DNA from 3 places in the Paenibacillus sp. Marseille-Q9583 genome. Region 1 is predicted to be linked to each of the others. Evidence: riboswitches for the same ligand, from Rfam matches in the RefSeq annotation. Region 1 holds a riboswitch; each other region holds the start of a gene.
The links. Region 1 has a riboswitch for cyclic di-GMP ahead of ACWNM1_RS01365 (discoidin domain-containing protein). Riboswitches for the same ligand answer to the same signal wherever they lie in the genome.
Positions count from the first base shown of each region.

Region 2: linked by a shared signal. The riboswitch ahead of ACWNM1_RS08130 (DUF6612 family protein) and the one ahead of ACWNM1_RS01365 (discoidin domain-containing protein) in region 1 are both predicted to bind cyclic di-GMP.
Region 3: linked by a shared signal. The riboswitch ahead of ACWNM1_RS02335 (glycosyl hydrolase) and the one ahead of ACWNM1_RS01365 (discoidin domain-containing protein) in region 1 are both predicted to bind cyclic di-GMP.

Region 1 is NZ_CDRJTB010000001.1:324,449-326,655, forward strand. Features, by position in the region: gene ACWNM1_RS01365 (discoidin domain-containing protein) at 1-1,011, opposite strand, end outside; cyclic di-GMP riboswitch class I at 1,169-1,255, opposite strand; gene ACWNM1_RS01370 (hypothetical protein) at 1,413-1,985, opposite strand; gene ACWNM1_RS01375 (EAL domain-containing protein) at 2,095-2,207, opposite strand, start outside.
Region 2 is NZ_CDRJTB010000011.1:121,321-123,527, forward strand. Features, by position in the region: gene ACWNM1_RS08120 (DUF4179 domain-containing protein) at 1-457, opposite strand, end outside; gene ACWNM1_RS08125 (RNA polymerase sigma factor) at 510-959, opposite strand; cyclic di-GMP riboswitch class I at 1,163-1,255, shown strand; gene ACWNM1_RS08130 (DUF6612 family protein) at 1,373-2,207, shown strand, end outside.
Region 3 is NZ_CDRJTB010000002.1:119,678-121,884, forward strand. Features, by position in the region: gene ACWNM1_RS02330 (sugar phosphate nucleotidyltransferase) at 1-756, shown strand, start outside; cyclic di-GMP riboswitch class I at 893-972, shown strand; gene ACWNM1_RS02335 (glycosyl hydrolase) at 985-2,207, shown strand, end outside.

The DNA.
Region 1 (2,207 bases):
ATTGGTTTCCCAGTGTGTATTCGGTTGGTCATCGAGTATGTATTCAGGTTTCGTACCTGGATAGCTTCCACCGTTCACCGTTACTTTTGATACATTAGAGTTAGGCATTCTATAAGCTTCGCTATAGGCATTTTCATATGCTGTACCATAGGCTTTTAGCTTCGAAACCTTAGCCGCTGTTGCCTCTATTTGATGATTCTCCAGAAGTACTTTTGCATTCTCTATATCTGCTTGAAACTGTGCGTACAGTGGATGTGTCTGCACTTCTTGTTCTAAAGCCGTTAATTTCTCCACCGTATTAAATGCTGCGCTAACTTGACTCAAGGTATCATCTGTAAATAAATTTTTCATTTTAGCAGATACGGTATCTTCTTTGTAAAAAGAAAACTCAGCTGCACTCGCCCAATCTTGGTTAGCTTTTTTGAAGACAAATTTAAGTCTCTTGAAGGTTGTAGGTGCAAACTGAATCTCTACTACGTCACCTGCTCCGCCTTTATATTCTCCAGAGGATGCTAGCGTAAAATCGCCTGCATCCGTTGTTGAACCATAAATATCAAATTCCTGAGCAAACCCCTTCCCCTTTGCACTGGATTGTCTTGCAGCGTATACGATTCTATTTAATTCAGTGGACTCATTGAAAACAAAGACAACCTCATTCGTAAACGTTGAACTATTCGGTTTGCCCGTTTCCCAATGCGTACTCATATCGCCATCCATAGCCTTAGCTATAGGTGAACCTGAGTAGTTACCACCGTTATTGGTAATGGATTTAATATTCGCAGGATTCATTCTAAAAACATCATTATAAGCACCTAGGATAGCCTTGCCGTACAGATCAAACGGAATAACTGACGCATTGCTGAATAGGTTAGCCTTGCTTTGTACTACAGTGTTCACTACAGTGTTCACTACACTTACCTTGCTTACATCACTTGCTAAAGCATAACCTGCCTCACTCGAAAAACTGGCTAACATGGCTGCCGATGTAGCGATCGCAATCATTTTCCTCATCTTTTCTACCCCCCAGATGTAATATGAATCTCTTCCGTGCCTAAAAATAGACACAAAAAAAACTACCCCAAAAGAGTAGCTTGATTGCGTATAAAGTCGCATAAAAACTAAGACTTAATTTTTATTAAACCTTAAGAACAAAAAGCGTAATACACTCTTTGGCAGCTGGCTGACAATAGTTATGATAACCTTAGTCCCTATAGCTTTGCGTCCCTACATTTCCATAGGTTTGCCTATGAAGTTTCGAATACATTACAAAGAGTAACATAACGCTACATCTGATCGCATGATTAATTGGTATGAAATCCGAATAGGTAATTGCAATTACTTTTTCTATCGTGATAGATATTCTTTATCGAGTATCCCGGAAGAGAGAGGAAACTTTAGGACTGGAGGTCTACTTAACTCCCCGCACCAAACAAACGCCGGAACCAATTCCACACATCGCCCGTGATGGGAATTAACCCGAAGCCATGCTCGCCAACTGCGATTAGACCATATGCCCATTGGCCAATAGCTACTGCTCCCCCAGCAATCCGTCCTATGGCTACCGCCCCAAATGCCGTATCACCTATGGCGACAGCTCCCAACGCTTTTTCGGCTATCGCGATCGCGCCTACAGCCACTCCTGCAATGGCAATCGCCCCAGCCGCGAAGCCAAGCCAGCTAATTGCTATCGCTCCAAGGGCTAACCACATTCCTAGTGATATTGCACCCACGGATAGAACCCCTACGCTTATCGCACCTATGGAAATCAAGCCTACAGCTACATCTCCAATAGCAATTAATCCAACAGCTGTCTTCACTTGTGGCTTGCTTCCGTGACCATACCCCTGACCTGAGTATCGACCCAAATTGCTGCGAATACTTACCACCGGAAATGATGGAGACGGCCATTGATAATCAATTTCTCGTCCACCTAACCCTCTAGAATCCGCCCAGCGTGTGATGTACTTATGCCATTTCATATCCATCCCGTCCCCCTTCTCAATTACCTTAATTATACAACCCCGGGGGTTGGCTGTACTCAGACTCTAACCTGAAATTCACCTCATCCTCTAGACGGAGTTATACTCATTAGGATCACTGTTTGGGAATAGGATCAGGCTTTCCAAATAAATATCCCTGAAACAACTGATAACCACTCTGCTTAAGCCATTCAAAGTCCCCTCTAAACTCCACACCTTCTGCTAAAG
Region 2 (2,207 bases), on a different contig from region 1:
AACCGTATACCTTTGCCTTGGCACCTGATTCACTAGTCATGATGTTTTCCTCTGTAGCAAATCCAGTATATTGGGATAGATCAGATTTAGTATCAAGTGATAACAGCATTTTCATTTTTTCTCCGTCAGTTACAACACCGTTCAAATTCATTGTTACTCCTGAACTGGAAGCTTGAAGATTATACTGTTGACCGATGCCGTTATTTAATGCATTGTTCACACTCCGACCACCAATTTTATCCCAATTAATCGTCATACTAGCGAATACAGGAATGGCCACAAGAAAGAGGCAAGAGAAGACGATGCTGATTGGAACAACCTTTTTATTAGACCTAGGAGTATTCTGGGACGCATTCAGATTTCTTTGACGTTTATAGGCTTCTTGTTCTATGGCAGTCCACATCAAATCATAATCCGGTCGGGGAATATGTTTATCTTTTTCAATATACAGACTCATTACTACTCAGCTCCTTTAGTTGGGTTCCACCCATACTATTTAGTATTTTAAGTCACTTATTCAGTCTGGATTTTACAGTTCCTTCGGGTATGCTCATAACTTTAGAGATCTCGGGTACAGTCAATTCGTTGATAAAACGAAGGACTACTACCATTCTGATTTTGTCGGGAAGCTGACTGTATAACCCTTGTAATTCTTTTTTAGTTTCCTGTCGATCCAAACGTTTTTCTACAGGGTTTGATTCCTCAGACCTGGATAGTAAATAATTACGTACTTCTTTCATCCACCCCGTTTTACGCCTCTTAATCACACTGTTGCACTCATTCGAAGCAATTCTTAAAATCCAAGATTTCAAGTTTCTTACCCTAGACTTATCCGCTAAGATAACTTTTACAAATACCTCTTGGCAAATATCCTCCGCATCTGCCTGATTTTTCATTAAGTAGTAACAAAAATAATATACCTGTTCTTTATAGAGCTCGAAAATTTCTTGTTCACTCATTTTGCTGCACCCCCTGTCTTGCTGTTCTCATTAATAAGACTTATAAGCGTATGTAATCGTTCATTTTTCATTTTGATTATAGTATTTCTTCTGAGTATCATAGCGAATTTGAATGGAAGATAAGTCGTTTACAGGTAATTATAACCATGGTAAAATTAGCGGTGGGACAGGCGTCCGTAAGCTAATTAAAACTAATTGAATGTCCGCGTTAAAGGTAAAATCATCGAAAGATGATGACACAAAGCCATGGGTCTAAAGCCTTTTCTACAGAAGGAAATGATCGCCAGGCCGCCATAGGGATGTCTTATGAAGCATAAAGGATAGCTCTAAGAATATGTAATCAATTTTGAGCTCTTTTATTATTTCGACCTATACGGCGTTACATTATCGCAAGGGGCCGAAAGGGGAAGTACATGAACAGTTTTTTCAAAACAATAGGCACTAGTTTGGCAGTAGGTGCTTTATTGCTGTCCGGAACGATCGGATGGATGTCTAATCCTGAAGTCGTGTCTGCAGCTACCACAACAGCAGTAACCGCGGATCAAATGATTAGCAAAGTAACGGCAGCCTCTAAAGCAATAAAGAATTTTCACTTAGATGTGATCAAAAAACAGGATATTCAGAGCGGTGGGGTACGTATCAGCAACACTAACACACTGAAGCTGGATATTAATCGACTGCCGAATTTTGCTGCAGCTGGCACCGTTGATAGTAGTCTTTTAGAAACATCGTACAGTCTATATGCCAATGACAAGGAGTTTTACTATCTTGTAGACGGAAGTGAACTGATCGATGAATCTGAAGATGAAGGTTACGACGATGACGGTGAGCCAATCGATCCTGATGCGCAGTATTGGATTGGACTGGAGAAGATGGAGTGGGATTCTTTTTACTCCAAAGGTCAATACGATCCTGTTTCCATGCTTGATTCGGTAAAGAATTATAAAAAATCTATGAAAGTCAGCACTGCCGGTGCTCAGACCGTCCTGCAGTTCACGGTAACCGATCCGACAGCAGCTAAGGGAATAATCAAACTCTATGACCAGGAGAACCTCTGGGATGGTGAGACAGTTCAACCCAAAAGCGTAACGTGGAAATTATTCGTCAATACTAAGACCTGGCAGACGGAAAAGCTGACAGTCGATCTGAGTTATGTGCTGATAAGTGATGGAGAAAAGGATACATACAACACGAAAATCGAAGCTAAGTATTCCAAGAATAACAAAGGTACAACCATTGTTAAGCCCG
Region 3 (2,207 bases), on a different contig from region 1:
TACTTGTTAGATATTTTGCAGCGTAAAGGGTTGCCTTTAGGATATGAAGAATTGCAGAAGCAGTATAAGCTATTGTCTTCCATCAGCTTTGATTATGAAGTGGTGGAGAAAGAAGAACATATTGTAGTACAGCCGTATGATGGATTCTGGAAGGATCTTGGAACGTGGAATACGCTGACAGAGGAAATGAGCAGCAAGCATGTAGGAAAAGGTTTTGTAACGGCGGATTCTGAGGGGACTTGCTTGATTAATGAGCTGGATATTCCGATTACGGTAATTGGTGCGAAGGATCTGATCATTGCGGCTAGCCCGGATGGGATTCTAGTTACCCATAAAGCTGAGAGCCCACGGATTAAAGAAGTGCTGAAGACCTTTGAACAAAGACCGATGTACGAGGAACGCCGCTGGGGTCATTACAAAGTTATTGATTATGTGAAATATGATGAAGGCAATGAAGTGCTGACCAAACGGATTTTTATATCTGAGGGGAATAATATCAGCTATCAATTACATCGCAAGCGTAGTGAAATATGGACAATCGTCAGCGGAGAAGCAAGTATTGTGCTGAATGAGAAAAAACATAATGTGAAGGCTGGGGACGTGGTACGTATACCGGAAGGAACGAAACACGCGATCCTTGCTTTGACGGATGTCGAGTTTATAGAGGTACAGACGGGTTCTGAATTAGTAGAAGAAGATAACATTCGTATTACTTTAGACTGGAATGATATAGAACTACAACAATTCATTTCATAGGTCTAACCTATCTATTTAACCAATCCAAAATTTCTTGAAACAGGTAAATTGACTCAATTATCAAAAAAAGTCATAAAAACACTAAATATATCATTAATTGTCGTCGATACTTACGGTAAGAGAGATTATTTCTCTTAAATTGAAAAGGCAAACCTATCGAAAGGTAGGGACGCAAAGCTATAGGGCCTTCGAAAGAGTGGCAGCCTGGCTACCGAAAGGGAGATTATTTTGAAAGCTTACCGTACGTATCGATTATTTGGCGCATTTCTGTCACTCGTCTTGTTTCTGACTGCACTTCCGCTTACTGTTGGAATTTCGCCGTCTGTTGTCATAGCTGCTTCAAATTCTGGAACGCCAGTTACCCCAGGAGCCTCACCTGAAGCCGTAAAGCTGCTTAACTATTTTTACTCAATTTCAGGAAAAGGTATTATTGCTGGCCAACACGACTATTTAGAAAGTCCAGATGAAATTAACAATATGCTGAAGGGAACCAGCGGACAATATGCGGCTCTTCATGGTTATGAACTGGGCGCGATCAGCGGTCAGTCAGACGGAACGATGGCCTGGCAGCGTCAAAATGTGGTGAACAGCGCCATCAACTGGAATAAAGCGGGCGGGATTGTAGCTATGACTTTTCATGCTAACCTGCCGGGCACCTCTTATGACTGGGATAATGTGAAAAAAACACTTAGTCAGAATGAGTTCAATAGTTACGTTACACCGGGTACCAAGCAATATAACAGTCTGATCGCTGAACTTGATAAGGTGGCAGTCTCTTTAAAAAGCTTGCGCGATGCCAATGTTCCGGTGCTTTGGAGACCCTATCATGAAATGAACGGAAACTGGTTCTGGTGGGGGAAGAAAAATAACTTTTCTAAACTTTGGAATATTATGTATGACCGTTTTGTTAACGTTCATAAATTAAATAATTTGTTATGGGTATGGAGTCCGAATGCTCCGAATGTTTGGTCAGATCCTTATGCGTTAACTTATCCAGGAGCAGATAAAGTAGATATTCTGGCAGCAGATATATACGAAAATGATTACCAGCAAAAATACTATGACAGCTTGTTGACTCTAGCCGCTGGCAAACCGATTGCGATCGGGGAGAATGGTGAAATGCCAAATCTGGAGAAGCTTCAGCAAACACAAAGTAAATGGACGTATATGATGAGCTGGGGAAAAATGCTTTACGAGAATAACAGTACAGATACAATCAAAACATTTATGAATAGCAACTATACCCTGACTAGAGATAAATTAAATGATAGCTTGGCACCCACGCCTAGCGCAGCACCAGTGCCGGCACCTCCCGAAGAAGAGGGTGAGGCAGCAATTCCTCTTGCGAAGGGGCTTGCAGGTGAATATTATAACAACATCCAGCTGTCGGGAGCAGCAGCTCTTACTAGAACTGATGCAATTATCGATTTCAATTGGCGGCAAGGATCGCC